3 regions of the Billgrantia desiderata genome follow, and region 3 is predicted to be linked to each of the others. Evidence: predicted binding sites of a transcription regulator. Region 3 holds the regulator's gene; each other region holds the start of a gene.
What was found. The regulator PhoB, encoded in region 3, activates phosphate uptake and scavenging genes when phosphate is short. The targets are predictions, from matches to a motif close to TGTCATANNNNTGTCANA.
Positions count from the first base shown of each region.

Region 1: the regulator PhoB is predicted to act here: its motif matches at 2,098-2,115, upstream of C4S71_RS06315 (PhoX family protein).
Region 2: the regulator PhoB is predicted to act here: its motif matches at 3,032-3,049, upstream of ugpB (sn-glycerol-3-phosphate ABC transporter substrate-binding protein UgpB).

Region 1 covers NZ_FNVC01000004.1:220,150-226,826, forward strand. The annotation lists gene C4S71_RS06315 (PhoX family protein) at 1-2,016, opposite strand; gene C4S71_RS06320 (ferredoxin reductase family protein) at 2,254-3,546, shown strand; gene C4S71_RS06325 (cytochrome b5 domain-containing protein) at 3,543-4,376, shown strand; gene C4S71_RS06330 (EAL domain-containing protein) at 4,505-6,677, shown strand, end outside.
Region 2 covers NZ_FNVC01000009.1:16,818-23,494, reverse strand. The annotation lists gene ugpE (sn-glycerol-3-phosphate ABC transporter permease UgpE) at 1-651, opposite strand, end outside; gene ugpA (sn-glycerol-3-phosphate ABC transporter permease UgpA) at 673-1,557, opposite strand; gene ugpB (sn-glycerol-3-phosphate ABC transporter substrate-binding protein UgpB) at 1,626-2,942, opposite strand; gene C4S71_RS10055 (bifunctional diguanylate cyclase/phosphodiesterase) at 3,092-4,831, shown strand; gene C4S71_RS10050 (hypothetical protein) at 4,868-6,289, opposite strand; gene C4S71_RS10045 (SDR family oxidoreductase) at 6,466-6,677, shown strand, end outside.
Region 3 covers NZ_FNVC01000006.1:46,197-52,873, reverse strand. The annotation lists gene phoR (phosphate regulon sensor histidine kinase PhoR) at 1-1,292, opposite strand, end outside; gene phoB (phosphate regulon transcriptional regulator PhoB) at 1,294-1,983, opposite strand; gene ubiA (4-hydroxybenzoate octaprenyltransferase) at 2,067-2,960, opposite strand; gene C4S71_RS07825 (chorismate--pyruvate lyase family protein) at 2,990-3,547, opposite strand; gene C4S71_RS07820 (FAD-dependent oxidoreductase) at 3,653-4,813, shown strand; gene C4S71_RS07815 (HU family DNA-binding protein) at 5,006-5,284, shown strand; gene C4S71_RS07810 (hypothetical protein) at 5,364-5,720, shown strand; gene C4S71_RS07805 (LysR family transcriptional regulator) at 5,770-6,677, shown strand, end outside.

The DNA of each region.
Region 1 (6,677 bases), on a different contig from region 3:
TTAGGCGCCGATGATGCCGCCGTCCTCGCGGGTAATCACCAGCGTCGCCGAACGCGGAATGGCGCTGCCGCCGTCCGGCCAGTGGCTGACCGATTCGCCAGCGGCAAAGGCCTCGGCGCTGGTGGTGGCGCCGGGGTGCTGCACGTTGACGAACATGGTGCGCTGGTCCGGGGTGGTGACCACGCCGGTGATCTCCTGGCCGATGGGGCCGGTGAGGAAGCGGCGGATCTCGCCGGTCTCGGGGTCGGCGACGAGCATCTGGTTGTTGCCGAACACCTCGTGGATGCCGGTATTCATCACCGACTCGCTGATGTCGGTCTGGATCCATACGCGACGGTCCGGATCGATCCACAGCCCGTCGGGGCTGGCAAAGATCGCCTCCTGACCCAGCGGCTCACCGGCCAGATCGCGCCCGCTATCCTGATCGCCGGCCAGCACGAAGATATCCCACGTGAAGCGCTCGGCGGCATGGGTGCCTTCTTCCTGCCAGCGAATGATGTGGCCGAAGTGGTTCTCGGCGCGTGGGTTGGCGGCATCGACCTGCTCTTCGCTGCGGCGGGTGTTGTTGGTCAGGGTGAAGTAGACCTGGCCGGTGGCGGGGTCGACGGCGCCCCACTCGGGGCGGTCCATCTTGGTCGCGCCGACGTGGTCGGCGGCACTGCGGGTGTTGACCAGGATGTCGGCCAGGTCGGCGAAGCCGTTCTCCGGCGTCAGGCCGTTCTGGCCCGGGGCCAGGGCCAGCCACTCGCCGCTGCCGTCGTCGTTGAACCTGGCGACGTAGAGCGTGCCCTCGTCGAGCAGCGAGCCGTCGGCGCTGGCGGCCTGATAGGGCCGCGCCGAGACGAACTTGTAGATGTACTCGAAGCGGGCGTCGTCGCCGGAGTAGGCCACCACCGGCTGACCTTCCACTGCCGGGGCGAAGATCACACCTTCGTGGGCGAAGCGGCCCAGGTGGGTGCGCTTGACCGGCGTGCTCTGCGGATCGAAGGGGTCGATCTCGACCATGTAGCCGAAGGCGTGGGGCTCGTTGCGGTAGTCCTCGCTGGGCGAGGTGCCGTGTGAAGTGGCATCGAAGCGCACGAATTCGTCGGCGCCGCCCTGGGCACGGTGCCATTGATAGCGGCCTTCGGCGCGCGTCTCGATGCCGTAGCGGCTCTGGCGACGGTCGATCTCGACATCTTCGTTGGCGAAGTAGCCGGCCCAGTTCTCCTCGGCAGCCAGATAGGTGTTCCACGGCGTGACGCCGTGGGCGCAGTTGTTCAGGGTGCCGCGGGTCATGCTGCCGTCGGGGCTGTACTTCGTCACCACGTGCTCGGTGCCTGCCACTGGCCCGGCCAGCTGCATCGGCGTGAGGCCGGTGACCCGGCGGTTGAGGCGATCCTCCACCACCTGCCACTGGCCGTCGTCGCCCTGGCGCACCCGCACCACCGAGACGCCGTGGGCATTGAGCTCCTTGCGCACCTGGTCGGCATCGCGGGAACCGTCCTCGTGCTGCGGGAAGCCGTCGGCGTCCAGCGCCAGCCCGGCCGCCGCACCGTGCAGGAAGCGCGGCTCGACGTATTCGTGGTTGAGCACCAGCAGGCCGTCGCGGGAACTGCCGTCGATGGCGAAGAAGTGCATGCCGTCATGGTGACTGCCGATCTGGTGAGCCTGATCCTCGCCGCTGGCGTCCAGCGAGAAGGCCGGCATGCTGCCGCTGATCGGCGTGCCCCAGGGAATGAAGGCCTGCACCCGGTAGCCTTCCGGGACCACCACGCTGTCGCCGGTGCCGATCGGAATCGCCTGGAAGCCGATGCTCGGCGACGAGCTCCCGGCGGCCAGGGCGCGACCGAAGGGCAGGCCGGTGGCCATGGCGCCGGCGATGGCGGCGGCCAGGCTACCGCGCAGCAGGGTTCTGCGGCTCATGCGGGCTTCCAGGATATCGCCGAAGTAGGCGTTGCCGGAAACGTTGCTCGCCGGCTCGTCGCCAGCGGCCAGAATGGGGTCGACGTGGCCGGGATGTTGGTGCTGGGTCATGGGCGTGTCTCTCCTGGGGGCAGGCTGCATGTCGCTTGCCAAGGGCTAGTGGGTCTTCGCCCGAAGAGAGTGGCGACCGAGCGTTACATGTGAATGACTGGTTGGTGGCGCTTCGATGACGCGAAAACTCTCAGTCTGACATGACATGGATCAATCTAGTGCGAACAAACGGCCACCGCTCTTGAAGCCTGGTGCCATTAGACGACACTGATATCAGCACTCTGGCGGGGGGAGACCATGCGACGATTGCCGAGACCGGGCGATAGCGTCTTGATCGTGGCGTTGCTGCTGCCATTGGCAGTGGCGCTGCCGCGCCTGGGTGGGCTGGGTGGGCCGCCCGAGCTGTGGTTGACCTGGGTCGGTCGTGTCACGGGCATCCTGGGGCTGGCCATGATGCTGCTGGCCGGGCTGGTGAGCTGCCGGGTGCCGGGCTTCGACAGGCCTTTCGGTGGCTTGGCACGGCTCTGGCGCCTGCATCACTGGCTGGGCTTCGCCGCTTTCATCCTGGTGATGGTCCACATACTGGCACTGGGTCTGGCGGCGGTTCCGGCATCTCTGGATGCTGCGGTGGCCACGCTGTTCCCGCCATTTTCCCAGGCCGCGATATGGCTCGGTTGGCTGGCCTGGGTGGCGATGGTGGTGTTTCTGGCGCCAACCTTCGACTTCTTCGGCAAGCCCCATTATCAGCGCTGGAAGCACCTGCATCTGGTTTCGGCGATGGCGCTGCTGCTGGGGCTCTGGCATGCCTTGCTGCTGGCCGGAGAGGCCTGGCCGTGGTGGCTGCTCGGCATTGCCGGGCTGGGCGCCATTGCCTGGCGCAAGGGTGTGGCGCCACAGCGGCGCCATCCCTACCGCATCGAGCAGGTGGTACCGCTGGCCCGCGGCGTGGTGGAACTGGTGCTGCGCCCCGAGGGCGCAGGCATTCGCCACGAGGCGGGGCAGTTCGTCTATCTCACCCCGCTGGACCAGGGACTTGCCGCCGGGCGCGGTGAGGAGCACCCCTACACCATTGCCTCGGCGCCTGCGGATGCGCGGCTGCGTATCGGCATCAAGGACCTGGGCGATGCCAGCCACGCCCTGCAGACGGTGACGCCGGAAACGCGGGTATTGATCGAAGGCCCCTACGGGGAGTTCTTCGAGCGGCGCTTCCCGCAGCGCGACATGCTATGGCTCGGCGGCGGGATCGGCATCACGCCGTTCGTTGCCGGTGCCCGCAATCTGGGCGCCGGATCCGTTCCCGACGGGCACGTGCACCTGTTCTACCTGGCCAACAGCCCGGACCGCGCCTACTACCAGGAAGAGTTCTGCGAGATAGCCGAGCGCGTCGAGGAGTTCGATTATACGCAGCACTACTATCGCGATCGGGGGCCTCTCACCGAGGCGTTCCTGCGTGAACACTGCCCCGACTTCGTCGAACGAGAGATTTATCTCTGCGGCCCGCCCGGCATGAACGCCTATCTACAGCGGCTATTGATCGAGCAGGGCATTCCCGCCTCACGCATTCACAGCGAGGTCTTCGATTTCCTATGAACAAGATCGCTTATTCGGCTTTCATCGCCTTCGTGGCCAGCCTCTTCACTCTGGTTTCCGTCAATGCGCTTTCCGGCAGCGACCGGGAGACGGTCGAGGACTCCGACCTGGAGTCCATCACCTTGGAGGAACTGGCCGAGCACGACAGTGCCGAGAGCTGCTGGAAGGCCATTCACGGCCGGGTCTACGACATCACCGACTACGTGCCCGATCATCCCACCGAAGAAGAGGTCCTGCTCGAATGGTGCGGTCGGGAGTCCACCGAGGGCTGGGACAACAAGCGCCCCGGCGTGCCTCACAGCCCCAGGGCCGAGGCGATGCTCGAGCGCTACTTGATCGGGCGGCTGGTCGACGACGCAGGTGAGCCGGTCGAGCGCGGGCCGGGCGAGCCCACCGGGGCCATGCCGGAGAGGCAGGCCGAGGAGGCGACGTCGCCGGCCCAGGACGAGCGTCTGGCGCGTGCCTTGCTGGGGCTGCCGCTCGACGGACACTATCGCGGCGTCTTCACCGATCGCGGCGGTATCCAGGTCAACATCACTTTCGATCTGCGCGATGGCCATATCGAGTCGCTGGCCTATCGCCATCTGGCATATCGCGGCGTGGACTATCTGGCCCTGGAAGAGGGCGATGAGCTCTATCCGGTCATGCTGCAGCACCGCCAGATCGCCGAGCGTCTGGAGGGCGCACCGGTCACCCGGATTTTCGCCCTCTACGAGCCCGCGTCGCTGGTGGATGACATCGATGGCTACAGCGGAGCGACCCTGCGTGGTGCCAAGGTGATCTCGGCCATTCGTGATGCCTTGAACCGCGGTGTCTATGCCTGGCCATAGCAGCTGCCGCGGAGGTAGGGCCGCCGCCTGTGCTGTCGGCGGCTTGCGTTGAGGGGGGCGCCTCGCCAATGGTGGCGGCATCGAGTAAATATAGTTCGGTCATACCACTCCACTTCTCGGACCCTTGCATGCCTCTCCCGCAACAGGATGAGCTGCGCGAACATGATGGCGCGCCGCTGACGGACATCTCCCATCGGCGCCGCTTGGCCCATGAGCAGGTACACCTGCTCTACGAGCGGCTGTGGCAGCCGGTGCTGGCCAGCGTGCTGGCGGCGTGCCTGCTGGTGGCCGCCATGTGGCCGATAATGCCGCCGATGCTGCTGGCGAGCTGGTTGGCTGCGCTGATCGGGGTATCGGGGGCTCGCCTGTGGCTGGCCTGGTTCTATCACCGTCAGCCGTCGCAGCAGCGCCATCGCCGTCGCTGGCTGTTTCGCTTCGCCTGGGGGGCCGGTATTGCCGGCGCGCTGTGGGGCATGGCTGGATTGACCATGTTCACCACGGAGTACCAGGGCCAACTGGCGGCGCTGGCGATCGTGCTGACCGGCATTGCGGCGGGGGGCGTGACCACGCTCTCGTCGGTGGCATGGATGGCGCCGCTGTTCGTGTTGCCCACCATGCTGCCGCTGCTGGGGCAACTGCTGCTCCAGGCCACGTCGCTCTCCTGGCTGCTGGCTGCCATGGTGGTGCTGTTTCTAGGGCTGGTGCTGGTGTCCAGCCGCCGCCTGCATCGCACCATCACCGACAACATCGCCCTGCGTCTGATCGTCTCCTCCCGCGAACAGCAGCTGCGCGTGAGCGAGGCGCGCTATCGCGCCATCTTCCGCCACACTCCACTCGGGGTGATGCATTTCGACCGGGAAGGACGGGTGGTGGACTGCAACGAGATGTGTCTCGACATCCTCGGTACCAATCGCCAGGGGCTGCAGGGCATGAACCTGCTGACGCAGCTCAGCGACGAGCGCGTGACCGGGGCGATACGCGACGCCCTGGAGAGCGGTACCGGCTACTTCGAGGGCACCTACCGTGCCGTGGGGGGCGGCAAGCAGACGCCGCTACGCGCCTTCTATAGCGCGCTGCGCAACGAATCGGGTGAAGTGGTGGGGGGCGTGGCGATCATCGAGGACTTCACCGAGCGCAAGCTGGCCGAGGAGACCATCCACCGCCAGGCCTACTTCGATCCGCTCACGGAGCTGCCCAATCGTCGCCTGCTGATCGAGACGCTGGCCTCCACCATTCGCGACCGGCGCGACGACGGTCGCGTCGGCATGGTGCTGTTCCTCGACCTGGACCGCTTCAAGATCATCAACGACACCCTGGGTCACGCGGTGGGCGACGAGCTTCTGCGTCAGGTCAGCAAGCGGCTGTTGCTCAGCGTCGACAAGGATGCCATGGCGGCGCGGCTCAGTGGCGACGAATTCGTGGTGCTGATGCCGGCCTTGAGTACCGACCGGGAGCTGGAGCTGAAGCGGGCCGAGCACCGGGCCGAACGCCTGCTGACGATTCTGCGTCGCACCTATGACCTGGGCGGGCAGCGCATCAGCGTGACCCCCAGCATTGGCTACACTCTCTTTCCCCTGGGCGACGAGGATGTCGGCGACGTGCTGCGCCATGCCGACACCGCCATGTACCAGGCCAAGCTCAAGGGGCGCGCGCAGATCTGCGGCTACGAACCTTCGATGCAGACCCAGCTCAGCTGGCGTCTGGAGATGGAACAGGCGCTGCGACGAGCGCTGGTGGAGGATCATTTGAGCATCGCCTTCCAGCCCCAGCTCGACGAGCACGAGCGGGTCATCGGCGGCGAGGCGCTGATGCGCTGGAAGCACCCCCGACATGGCTGGATTTCACCCGAGGTGTTCATCGCCATCGCCGAGGAGAGCGATCTCATCGTCGAGCTGGAAACCTGGATGCTGGATCGTTGCTGCGAGCTATTGGCTCGCCTGCCGGGGGAGGTGCTGCCGCGCTTGTCGGTCAACATCAGCGTGCGTCACTTCAGCCAGCCCGGCTTCGTCGAGGGGCTCACCTGGGTGATGGCCACCCATGGCATCGACCCGGCGCGGCTGGTGGTGGAGCTGACCGAGAGCATCATGATCGACGGCCTGCAGGACGCCGTCGAGCGCATGCAGGCGCTCAAGCGGCTGGGGGTCAAGCTGGCGCTGGACGACTTCGGCACCGGGTTCTCGTCGCTGGCCTACCTGAAGTCGCTGCCGTTGGACGAGCTCAAGATCGATCGCAGCTTCGTCAGCAACCTCGACACCGACGGCAACGATGCCGCCATCGTGGAAACGGTGCTGGCCATGGCCC
Region 2 (6,677 bases), on a different contig from region 3:
GAGGTACTGGTTCCAGCCGTAGATGAACATGATCACGAACAGCGCGGCGATGTTGGTCACCGACAGCGGCAGCAGGATGTCCTTGAAGAACTTCAGCGGCCCGGCGCCATCGACGCGGGCGGCTTCCAGCAGCTCTTCCGGCACCGTCATGAAGAACTGGCGGAACAGGAAAGTGGCGGTCGCCGAGGCGATCAACGGGATGGAGAGGCCGGCGAAGCTGTTGAGCATCCCGAGATCCGCCACCACGCGGAAGGTCGGGATGATGCGTACCTCCACCGGCAGCATCAGCGTGATGAAGATGATCCAGAAGAAGAACAGCCGGAACGGAAAGCGAAAATAGACGATGGCAAAAGCCGACAGCAGCGAGATGGACAGCTTGCCAAAGGTGATGGCCAGCGCCATCACCAGGCTGTTCCACAGCATCTGGCCTGCCGGGGGCGCCCCGGCGCGAGAGAGTCCGGTCTCCCACATGGCACGGTAATTGTCGAGGGCATGACTGCCCGGCACCAACGGCAGGGTGCCGCGCAGGAACTCGCCAGGCCCCTGGGTGGAGGCGACGATGGCAATGTAGACCGGGAACAGTACCAGGGCCACGCCAAGGATCAGAATGGAGTGGGCGAAAAGATTCCCCCAGGGTCGATGTTCGACCATAACGTTGTGTGCCTCTTGGGATCAGTAGTTGACGCGCCGCTCGATGAAGCGGAACTGGATGACGGTCAGCGCGATGACGATGGCCATCAGGATCACCGACTGTGCAGCTGAACTGCCGATGTTCATGCCCACGAAACCATCGGCGTAGACCTTGTAGACCAAGATGTTGGTCGCCTGGGCCGGACCCCCTTGGGTGGTGGCGTGAATGACGCCGAAAGTGTCGAACATGGCATAGACCACGTTGACCACCAGCAGGAAGAACGTAGTGGGCGTCAGCAATGGGAATACGATAGTCCAGAAGCGCTTGACCGGTCCGGCTCCGTCGATGGCGGCGGCTTCGATCAGTGATTGCGGGATCGACTGCAGTCCAGCCAGGAAGAACAGGAAGTTGTAGGCGATCTGCTTCCATGCTGCAGCAATGATCACCAGCAGCATCGCATCCGTTCCAGAGGTGCGGTGGTTCCAGCGGTAGCCCAGCATGTCGAGAACGTAGGGCACGATGCCGATGGATGGGTTGAAAATGAACCACCACAGCACGCCAGCAATGGCAGGGGCGATGGCATAGGGCCATACCAGCAACGTGGTATAAGCGTCGCGAGAGCGAAGCAGTCGGTTGACGGTTGCCGCCAGCAGCAGTGCCGCGCTCATCGAAAGCAGAGTCGTGCCGATGGCGAACACGGCGGTAACCGACAGGGAATTGAGGTAGTAGGCGTCGTCGAAGAGTCGGGAAAAGTTGGCAAGACCCACGAAACTGGAGCTCAGGCCAAAGGCGTCCTCACGCAGCAGCGACTGATAGAGCGCCTGACTCGCCGGCCAGATGAAAAAGACCAATGTGACGATGACCTGAGGGGCCAGTAGCGCGTAGGGCAGCCAGCGCCCGGGGAACGTCATGCGTTTGGTTTGCATGGTATTGCTCGGCAAGGCGAAGGAAAAAGGCGCCCCCACCACTGGGGCGGAGGCGCCATGGCTGTTTCTTATTGATTGGCCTGTTCGAAGTCGCGAAGGAGAGCGTTGCCGCGGCGAGCCGCATCGGCACTGGCCTGTTCCCCGCTCTTGCTGCTTGTCATTACCGCTTCCATCTCCTCGGAGATGATGTCGCGGATCTGCACGAAGTTGCCGAAGCGCAGCCCCTTGGAATTTTCGGTGGGCTCGTTGAGGGTCATTTGTTCGATGGAGATTTCGGTGCCCGGGTTTTCGGTATAGAAACCCTGTGACTCGCTCAACTCCCAGGCGGCATGAGTGATCGGCAGGTAGCCGGTTTTCTGATGCCAGTCGGCTTGCACTTCAGGCTGGGAGAGGTAATCGAAGAAGGCTGCTACGGCTGCGTACTCTTCTTCGCTGTGACCTTGAAGCGTCCACAGGGTGGCGCCACCGATGATCGAGTTCTGCGGGGCACCATCGACATCTTCGTAGTAGGGCAGCATGCCGTAGCCGATCGAGAAATCGGCGTTGGCCAGCACGCCGGCACGGGCTGCCGAGGAGCCGAAGAACATGGCGCATTCACCGGAATAGAACATCGGTGCTGCGTCGTTGCCCGGCCCCGGTCCACCCCAGCGGAATACGCCCTCGTCCTGCCACGCCTTCAGGTTGTCCCAGTGGCGGGCGACCAAGTCATTGTCGAAGACGAATTCGGTTTCAAGACCACCGAAGCCGTTCTCCAACGTTCCCAGCGGAGAGTCATGCATGGCGGAAAAATTCTCCAGCATGACCCAACTTGGCCAGGAGGTCGTGAAACCGCAGTTGGCGGCATCCTGTTCGCGCAACTGGCGCGAATAAGCTTCGATCTCTTCCCAAGTCTGCGGTGCGCCCTCGAGACCCGCCGCCTCGAAGGCGTCGCGGTTGTAATAGAGAATCGGGGTGGAAGAGTTGAAGGGGAAGGAGAGCATGTTGCCGCGGGTATCGGTGTAATAACCCACCACCGCCGGCAGGAAGGCCTCCCGATCGAAGGTGCGGCCATGGTCTTCCATCAACTGGTAGATAGGATAGACCGCGCCTTCCGCTGCCATCATGGTGCCGGTACCCACCTCGAATACCTGCAGGATATGCGGATGCTGGCCCGCGCGGAAGGCAGCAATGGCGCCAGTCATGGTCTCGGTGTAGTTGCCACGATAGCTGGGACGAACTCGATAGTCGTCCTGAGAGGCATTGAACTCTTCTGTAACGGCTTCGAGCATCTCTCCCAGCTCGCCGCCCATGGCGTGCCACCATTGAACTTCGGTAGCGGCATGAACGGAAAAGGACAGTGACGCTACGAGTGCACCTGACATGAAAGCGGTAGAGCGAGGCGACATGAGACTCTCCTTGGGTGATGTCGCCGATAACGCTAGGCTCGTAGCGTGTCAATCAGGTTTCACGAATATGAATAAGCATTGCATAGCGCTGTCATGGTGCTGTCATCTAAACGTTGCAATCTCGCCCTGACACCATTTCAGGGCTGACCATGACGACCTCCGACATCGAGGAGAGCGAGCTCAGAGCGATCATAGAGGGCGAGCGGCTCACGCCATGCTTCCAACCCATCGTCGATGTCGCCAGGCAGTGCGTGCATGGCTACGAGGCGCTGATTCGTGGCCCCGAAGGCTCCAGGCTGCAGTCTCCGCTGGCACTGTTCGAGGTGGCCATTCAGTCGGGCCTGCTGGTAGAGCTCGATCTGCTGTGCCGCCGCCTGGCGATTGCCGCCTTCGTGCGGCTAGGCTTGCCCGGTAGGCTGTTCCTCAACGTGATGCCGTTGACCATCGTCGAGCGGGACTTCAGCGAGGGGTTGACCCTGGGCTATCTGAGCGACCATGGGCTGGCTCCCAATCGTGTCGTCATCGAACTCACCGAACATCTGCCGATCACCGATTACGTGCTGATGCGCCAGGCGGTGGAGCACTATCGCGACATGGGCTTTCAGGTTGCGCTGGACGACCTGGGGGCCGGCCATTCGAGTCTGCGCCACTGGGCCGAGCTGCGCCCCGACTTCGTCAAGCTCGACCGCCACTTCATCACCGGCATCGATCAGGACCCCGACAAGCGGCAGTTCCTGCGCTCGATTCTCGATGTATCGCGCAGCCTCGGTTGCCAGCTGATAGCGGAAGGCGTGGAAACCGCCGAGGAGTACCGCTCGCTGTGGGAGCTGGATCGCAGCCTGTCGCTGCTGCAAGGCTACTACTTTGCCCGTCCCAGCCAGACCCCGTCGCGAGATATCGGCCGCTCGCTGCCGGTCGGAGCCTCGGCCCGTCACGGACTGGTACGCAGCGCTCACACCATCATGAAGTCGCTGGCATCGATCGAACCGCGGATGCCTGTACTGGAGTTGAGTGGACGGTTTCGTGGCGAGCCAGGCCTGCGCTGTGTGGCGGTGGTGGAAAACGACAGGCCGGTCGGTGTGGTGCGGCGCAGCGAGTTTCTTACCCTGTTCACCAACCCCTACAGTCATGCCCTGTTCGCCAAGCGTCTGGTGCGGGACATGTGCGATTCACGCTTCGCCGTGGCAGTCGATGAAACGCCGCTGACCCTGCTCAGCCAGCAGCTCACCGACAGTGCGGATGTGCCCCAGGAGGATTTCGTCATCGTCGACGGCGAGGGTCGCTATCGCGGCATGGGTAATATCGTTGACCTGTTGCGCGAGATCACTGCCATTCAGGTGCGTCAGGCGCGCCATGCCAATCCGCTCACCGGCCTACCCGGGAACCTGATGATCAACGAGATGCTGAGCGAATGGCTGGAGCATGGCAAGGTCTTCACTGCCGTCTACTGCGATCTCGACAACTTCAAGGCCTATAACGACGCCTACGGCTATGCGCGGGGCGACCGGGTGATCCTGGCGCTGGCTCAACTGCTCGATGAGCAGGTTGGCAAGACGGGGTTCATCGGTCACATCGGTGGTGATGACTTCATGCTGCTACTGGACGATGCCGGTTGGGAGGCACGCTGTCACCGTATTCTGACAGCATTCGGCGCCATGGCGCCGGACTTCTACGATGCGGAGGATCGCCGAGCCGGCGGGGTACGGGTCGAGAATCGGCAGGGCAGCGTGACGTTCTATCCCTTCGTCAGTCTGTCGCTGGCGGCAAGGCCGGTACGTGATGGTCGCGGCTGCGATGTCCTGGCGATTTCCGAAGACCTTTCGGAACTCAAGCAGCAGGCCAAGCGGCAAGCCGGTAACAGCCTTTTCATTGAACGGCGCGGCAGGTGAGAGCCGGCCCCACGACACGCGAGGCCGGCTGTTGCGTTATTCAGCGCTGAGCGAGAGGGTGAAGCTTCCGCTCTCGCTGTTGCCGTAGGAACGGGCAGTGGCGCGGTAGGTGCCCGCCTCAAGGTGCGTGACGATGCGCGAGTTCATCCCATCGCCGCCGTCATCGTCGCTGAGGAAAAGCCCTTCTCCTTCGAGTTCGAGATAGGCGTCGAAGTCGTCGGAAAGCAGGTCCAGGCGATACTGGCCGACCTCCTCGATCACGATTTCATAGACGTTGCGTGCCCCCGGCTCCAGCCACGCCTGCAGCGCACGGCCACTCTCCAGTTGCCCTTCGCTGGCGAGTTCGTCGAGGGCGATGGCGGCGGCACGCAGCTCGAACAGGCCGCTGCCCTGGCCGCTGTGGCTGCGAGCCAGTACGGTGTACTCGCCGGCTTCCAGCGAGCGGACCAGGCGCGCGTTCAGCCCTTCGCCGCCATCGTCGTCGCTGGCGGAGACCCCTTCGCCATACAGCTCCAGAAAGGCATCGAAGTCGGCGGAGAGCATGTCCAACGTCACCATGGCGGGAGCCTCGAGCGTAAGCCGGTACTCCAGGCCGTTACCGCTGAACCAGCCAAACAGCGGCTCGCCGATCGCCAGCGCGCCGCTGTTGCGCAGGGTCTCGTCGCTGGCCAGCTCATGAAGGCCCAGCTCCAGGGTGTAGAGGCCGCTGTCCTGGCCGTAGGCGCTGCGGGCGGTGAGACGATACTCCCCGGGCTCGAGGAAGTCGGCAATGCGGGCATCCAGGTTGCCGGCGCTGTCGTCGTCCTCGCGGCGATAACCATTGGGACCTTCGAGCACCAGGTAGGCATCCACGTCGCTGGAGCGCATCTCGAACTGATAGAGGCCGCTCTCCTCGATGGTCACGCTGTAGGTATCTCCGCCGTCCTGCAGCCAGCCGTCGGCGCGGGTGGGCATGGCCAGCGTGTCGCTGGTCGTCAGCTCCATCTCCCGAGTGGTGAGGGTGAAGGGGCCGTAGCTGTGCATGTCCTGACCGCTGACCACCACCACGTATTCGCCGCCCTCGTCGATCCGACGTCGCAGGGAAGCGGCCGTCGAGGCGTCGTAATACATGGGGCCCGCACTGCTGGCGAGCAACTGCAGCTCGGCATCATAGAGCGTGAGCGTGCCGTGCAGAGGGCCACCCAGCTCGATCTCGATCAGGGTTCCCTCTTCGAGCGGCAGGTGGAAACGCTCGAAGCGGCTGCCATCCTTGCCGTTCAGTTCGCTGGACGAAGTGATCTCGCTGCGCAGCCGTTCGCCAAGCTGCAAGGTCGGCGTGGAAACGGTAGCGTCCGCTACGGCCTGTTCGATGGCCGGAACGGGAGCGGTCGAACTACTCGGTACTTGCCAGCCGACGATCAAGCCGATGGCGGCGCCGCCCAGGGCGGCAAGAGTGGTGGTGGAGGCGCGATTGGCCATGAAAGCGTCCTTGTTCGATGGCAAGCATCGGTGAGAGGGCCCGCCAGGGGTTACATTGCGTAACCATTATATGTCGGGTCTGCGTTGAGGGATATGTGCCGAATCGGCGCTTGCACTTCGCCAGGCGGCGACCACACTGGTGGCGTCATCACAGCATGCAACGAAGAGGAGTCGGGATGTCTTCCACGGTTCTGATTACCGGTGCCAATCGCGGCATTGGCCTGGCGCTGGCGCGCCATTACAAGAAGGCGGGCTGGCGAGTGTATGGTGTCTGCCGCGGCACCTCGCCGGAGCTCGATGAGGTGGCCGATCGGGTCATCGACGGGGTAGACGTGACCCGCACCGAGGACGTCGCACGGCTGGCCGAGGCGCTGGCGGGACAGCGTCT
Region 3 (6,677 bases):
GTCTCGGCCGCCACCAGCCGTTCGGCGGGGAAGACGCAGCGAAACAGCGCGCCCTGGCCGGGGCGGGATTCGATCTCCAGATAGGCGTCGTGGCGCAGCAGCACGTGCTTGACGATGGCCAGCCCCAGGCCGGTGCCGCCGGTTTCGCTGCTGCGGCCCTTGTCGACCCGGTAGAAGCGCTCGGTCAGGCGCGGGATATGGACCGGGTCGATGCCTTCGCCGTCGTCCTGCACCTCGAGGCACGCCCCCTTGGGATGTGCCTTCCAGCGCAGCACGACCTGGCTGCCCTCGGGGGTGTAGCGCACCGCATTGAAGGCCAGATTGGACAGCGCGCTGTGGATCTCGGCATCGCTGCCCATCAGGCGGCGGGTTTCCTCGAGCTCGATGTGCACCTGCTGGCGGCCCGCCGCTAGCGCCTGGGCGTCGCGGCGTACCTCCTCGAGCAGGGCGTCCATGGCCAGCGGCAGGTGGTCCTCGCCGCCGCGATCGATCTCCAGGCGCGACAGCAGCAGCAGGTCGTTGACCAGGTTCTGCATACGGCTGGTCTGCTCCTGCATGCGGGTCAGCCCCTGCGCCAGCCGCGGCGGCAGCTGCTCGGCATAGGTGGCATAGGTCTCGAGGTAGCCTGCCAGCACCGTCAGTGGGGTTCTCAGCTCGTGGGAGACGTTGGCGACGAAGTCGCGGCGCATCTCCTCCAGCCGGTGCAGGCGGGTGATGTCCCGCGCCATCACTAGGCGCTCGTCGTCGCCGTAGAGAGTGATCTGGAACTGCAGCACCATGCGTTCGTTGACCGGCGAGCTCAGCGTCAGCGGCTCGCGGTAGTCGCGGGCATTGAAATAGGTGACGAAGCGCGGGTCGCGGATCAGGTTGGTGATGTGCTGGCCGCGGTCGTGGGCGGCCTCGAGCCCCAGCATGCGCTCGGCGGCGCTGTTCCACCATTCGAGGTCGCCGTGCTGGTCGAGCATCACCACGCTGTCGCGCATCGCTTCCGAGGATTCCTGGATGCGCTTGAGGGTGGTCTGCAGGCGCTGCTGGGTCTGTCGCTGACCTTTCTGGTAGCGGTACAGACGATCGAACAGCTCGCCCCACAGGCCGGTGGCGGCGGGCGGTTCGCTGTGCGGGTTACGCGTGAGCCAGCGACGCAGGGCGTGCAGCTGCTTGAGATGATAGGCCAGACGCAAGGCGAGCCCGAGGGCCAGCCCGAGTCCGGGGGCGGAAAACAGCCAGCCGACGAGGGAGCCGGCGACAGCGAGCAGGCCAAGGCGCCAGAGTTCATGGCTCCAGAGGCGCACGTCAGCCCTTGCTGGAGAAGCGGTAGCCGGTGCCGCGCACGGTCTGGACCAGATGCTGGTGAGCATCGCCCAGCGCCTTGCGCAGGCGGCGAATGTGTACGTCCACGGTGCGCTCCTCCACATAGACGTTGCCGCCCCACACCTGGTCGAGCAGCTGGCTGCGGGTATAGGCACGCTCCTGGTGGGTCATGAAGAACTGCAGCAGGCGGTACTCGGTGGGGCCCATCTCCAGCGGCTTGCCATCGGAGCTGACCCGGTGGCTGACGGGGTCGAGCACCAGGCCGTCCACTTCCACCGGCTCCTCGACGCCCTTGGGCGTGGTCCGGCGCAGCACCGCCTTGAGCCGGGCCACCAACTCCCGCGGCGAGAAGGGCTTGGTGATGTAGTCATCGGCACCGGCTTCGAGGCCGAGGATCTTGTTGTCCTCTTCGCTCTTGGCGGTGAGCATGATGATGGGCAGCTCGCGGGTGGCTTCCTCGCGCTTGAGCCGGCGCGCCAGCTCGATGCCGCTGGTGCCGGGCATCATCCAGTCGAGCAGCAGCAGGTCGGGCTGGTTGTCGACGATCATGCTGTGGGCGCTCTGGGCATTGGCGGCTTCCAGCACGCGATAGTCGGCCATCTCCAGCGCCACCGCGATCATTTCACGGATCGGCGCTTCGTCATCGACGATCAAAACGGTCTTGGCGGTCATCCCGAGGCCTCGCGGTCAGTGACGGGTCGGTGACGATCTCACCACGTGATCATGACATTTGCATGACACCGCCGCCAGCGGCTTTAGACGCCGGTAACCGGCCACAGGCTCAGCGCGATGCCGGCGAATACCAGCAGTCCCGACCAGTGGTTGTTGAGAAAGGCCTGGAAGCAGCGCTCGCGCTCGCGACCGCGGATCAGGAACTGCTGGTGCAGGAAGGTGGCGGCCATGCCCGCCAGGCCCAGCCAGAAGAACACGCCCAGGCCCAGACGCAGCCCGGCCCAGCCCAGCAGGGCCAGGGTTATCAGCTGCAGCAGGCCGATCATGACGCGATCGGCGCGGCCGAACAGCACCGCGGTGGACTTGATGCCGATCCTCAGGTCGTCGTCGCGGTCGACCATGGCGTATTCGGTGTCATAGGCCACCGTCCAGGCCACGTTGGCGGCGAACAGCAGCCAGGCTTCCAACGGCACGTGGCCCAGCACCGCGCCGAAGGCCATGGGAATGGCCCAGGAGAATGCCGCGCCGAGGAACAGCTGGGGCAGGTGGGTATAGCGCTTCATGAACGGATAGATGAAGGCCAGCGCCACGCCCACCAGCGACAGCATCACGGTAAACAGGTTGGTGAACAGCACCAGCACGAAGGCCGAGGCGACCAGGCCGGCGAACAGGCCCTTGGCCTCGCGTTCGCTGATGCGGCCGGTGGCCAGGGGGCGGTCCTTGGTGCGCTTGACGTGGCCGTCGAAGTGGCGGTCGGCGTAGTCGTTTATCACGCAGCCGGCGGCACGCATGAAGTAGACCCCGGCCACGAAGATCAGCAGCAGGTGCCGTTCGGGCAGCCCTTGTGCGGCCACCCACAGCGCCCACAGCGTGGGCCACATCAGCAGCCAGGTGCCGATGGGCCGGTCCAGCCGCATCAGGTGCAGGAAGTCGGGCAGGCGGGCCAGCCCCTTGGGGCGCATCAGGGAGCGATCCATCGGTACCTCCTCATTCGATGCCGATCATCCTAGCGTGTCGGCAGCTGCAGTTCATCCGCCATGGCGTCGAGAAAGAACTCCTGCACCAGCACCGCGAAACGGCGGTGGCGAAACACCGAGCGCCGTCCCCAGGGGCCGGGCAGCGGGTGAAAGGGGGCCGGCGTGGCAGTGATCTCGATGGGGCCGCGCTCGAGGTCGGGTTGACGGAACAGCCAACTGCCCAGCGAGCGCTCGCCGAGCCGCTCGAGGCGCTGCCCGCGCAGCTGCGCCAGCGGGGCTACCGAGCGAGCCACCACCCAGGGACGCCCATCGAGACACAGGGCCACTTCCCGCAGCCAGGCCATGCGGTCGAGCGGCAAGCCCATGGCACGAGCCTCGTCGGGCCGCGGCCGCCCCAGACGCTGTTCGAGCAGGCGCACGCGGAAGGTTCGACCGTGGCCGGCCTCCATCAGGCGTGCAGTGAGCGAATCGCGGGTCGCCACCCAGGCCCACCAGGCCGGGCTCATGGCCGGCCGGCCCGCGGCCAGAGGGCGCCAGGCCAGGGTCAGGGGGGGCTTGCCGTGGTGCGCCGTGGGGTTGCGGTTCACCTGCACTCTCCGGTCGAACTAGGGGCGCATAGTGTACCATGCGACCTGAACGAATCTGACCGAGCCGTGGCGCGAGCCGGCGGCCCCGTGCGAGACAAGGACCCCATGACCGCTCCTCTGACCATCATCGGATCCGGCATGGCAGGCATCGGCCTGCTCAAGCAGCTGCGCACCCTGGATACCGAACGTCCCGTGACGCTGATCACCGCCGACAGCGGCGACGACTATTCCAAGCCGCTGCTCTCCACCGGCTTCGCCAAGCGCCTGCCTCCCGAGCGGCTGGCCGCGCGCTCCGCGCTGGAGGTGGCCGATCAACTGGGCGCGGTGGTGCGTACGCACACCCGAGTCGATGCCATCGATCTCGACGCGCGCAGTCTGCGCATCGGTGAGGAGCGGCTGGCCTGGAGCGAGCTGGTGCTGGCCACCGGCGCGGCCCCCGGTACGCCTTTCGCCATCCCCGAGGCGATCGCGGAGCGTGTGTTCAGCATCAACGACCTGGACGACTATCGGAGTTTTCATGCCGCCCTCGAGGCGCTGGGGCGGCCGGCCAGAGTGGCCATCGTGGGTGCCGGCCTGGTGGGCTGCGAGTTCGCCAACGACCTGATCGCTGGCGGTCATGCAGTGTCCCTGGTCGCCCCCGAGCGAGCGCCGCTGCCGCGCCTGCTGCCGGAGCCTCTGGGCAAGGCGCTTGGCGAGGCCTTTGCCGAGGCCGGCATGGGGCTCTATCTGGGGCACGGCCTGCAGCGGCTGGCAGAGAGCGGCAGCGACGTGGGGCTCGAGCTCGACGACGGCAGCGTACTGGAGGCCGATCTGGTGCTGCTGGCCACCGGCCTGCGGCCGCGCATCGAACTGGCCCAGGCGGCCGGTCTGCAGGCCGGGCCCGCGGGTATCCAGGTCGACCGCTACTTGCAGACCTCGGCCGCCGGTGTCTTCGCCCTCGGCGACGTGGCCTGCGTGGACGGGGTCAATGCCATGTACGTGCAGCCGCTGCAGGCCAGCGCCAAGGTGCTGGCGCGTACGCTTGCCGGTACGCCCACCCCGGTGAGCTATGGCGCCTGGCCGGTACTGGTGAAGACCCCCCTGCTGCCGGTGGTGGCCCTGCCGCCGCTGCAGACACCGGTACGCTGGCGGGTGGAAGGCGAAGGACGCGATCTGGTCGCTCTTGCCGAAGATCAAGACGAACGTTTGATCGGCTTTGCGTTGACAGGAGGCTGCGTGAAGCGGAAAGTTGAGCTGGCGCGGGCAACGCCGCCGTTGCTAGGCTAGTGTCGTCATCGCTCCGGCCGGCTTCACTGCTCGGTGCGTCGATGATCGCCGCGCTTGATACTTCATGAGCAGGGGAAGAACCCCAACCAAGGGGGCGGGCTCTCCCAAGGGAAGTGGCAGGCGTCATCAACTTGATCGTGAATAACAACATACCGGCATATTGCCGGGATATAGCCATATCAGGAGGGCTGTATGCGTAAACCAGAACTTGCCGCGGCAATCGCCGAGCGTGCGGAACTATCCAAGGACAAGGCCAGCCAGGTGCTCAACGTCATTCTCGACGAGATCACCGGCAGCGTGGCCCAGGGGCAGGATGTCTCCCTGATCGGTTTCGGTACCTTTACCGTGCGTGAGCGCGCCGCTCGCACCGGCAAGAACCCGCAGACCGGCCAGCCGTTGGCCATCCCGGCCAGCAAGACCGTTGCCTTCAAGCCGGGCAAGGGGCTCAAGGACGCCGTCGGCAAGGGTTGATCCGAATACGGATCGCACCCGGCGCGGCCTGCCTCGTCAGGCCGCGGTACCCCCACCACCTGCTCGAAACGGATTCGACATGAAGCTGCGTCTGATGTTGTGGCTGCTTGGATGGATGCTGAAACACGCGCTGCGTCGCAAGCCGCGCTTTCGCGAGCAGCTCGCCGAGATGCGCAGTCTCGACTGGGGCATCGCCACCGAAGACCTCTCCATAGCCCGTCATTACCGCATGACCCCCCAGGGCATCCAGGTAGGCGCCGGGCTGCCGGTAGACCTCGACCTGGAGCTGCGCTTCGACGATGAAGCCACCGCCATTCGCGTGCTGCGCAAGCCGACCCAGCAGGCCTTTCTCGACGGCATGATGGCCGGCAAGGTACGTCTGGTGGGCGATTCGGGCGACCTCAAGAAGCTGCAGAAACTGCTCAAGCACCTCTGAACTCTCACCATTTCACGTATCATCGAGCCTTCAATCGGCGGAACATGACGTGGACATACCCCACCAGCGTCTGGTCTATTTCAGAGTCACCCTGGAGTCGGGCTCGGTGCGCCAGGCTGCCGCTCGTCTGGATATCGCACCCTCGGCGGTGAGCCGACAGATCAGCCTGCTGGAAGATGCGCTGGGCGCCACGCTGATCGAGCGCAAGCGCACGGGGATTCGGCCCACCCCGGTGGGCGAGATGCTGCTCGAATACTGCGAGCGCCGCGGTGCCCTGGACGAGAGCTTCATCGCCTCGCTGGAAGCCTATCAGCGGCTGGAGACCGGCACCGTATCGCTGGTGGTGGGAGAAGGCTTCGTCGGCGACCTGGTGGCCAAGCCGCTGCGCGAATTCACCGAGCGTTATACCGGCATTCAGATCGACATCCACCTGGCTGGTACCTCGGGCATCATCGAGGCGGTGATCAACGAGCAGGCGCATATCGGCCTGATGTTTCACGAGCGCACCCATCACCAGCTGCGTTTCTGGGTCTCGAGCCCGCAGCCGCTGATGGCCATTCTGCCGCCCGAGCACCCGTTGGCCGAAGAGACCAAGCCCTTGACCCTGGCGCAGCTGAGCGAGGCACCCATGGCGATGTGGGACCCCAGCCACCAGGTGCGCCACATGGTGGACGAGGCGTTCCATCAGGCGCGGCTGCGGCCGCGCATGGCCATGAACACCAACTCCATGGCCATTCTCGCCCAGTACGTGCGCAGCGGCATGGGCATCACCCTGCTGCCGGCCTTTGCCGTGGCCGCCGATCTGGCCGAAGGGCGTCTGGTGGCACGCCCTGTCGACGACCCCTTGTTCCAGCGCTCCCAGGCCCACATGGTGACCCGCATCGGGCGCCAGCAGCCCAAGGCCAGCATCCTGCTGCTGCGTCATCTGCAGCGCTGGATGCAGGCCTTCCAGAACGT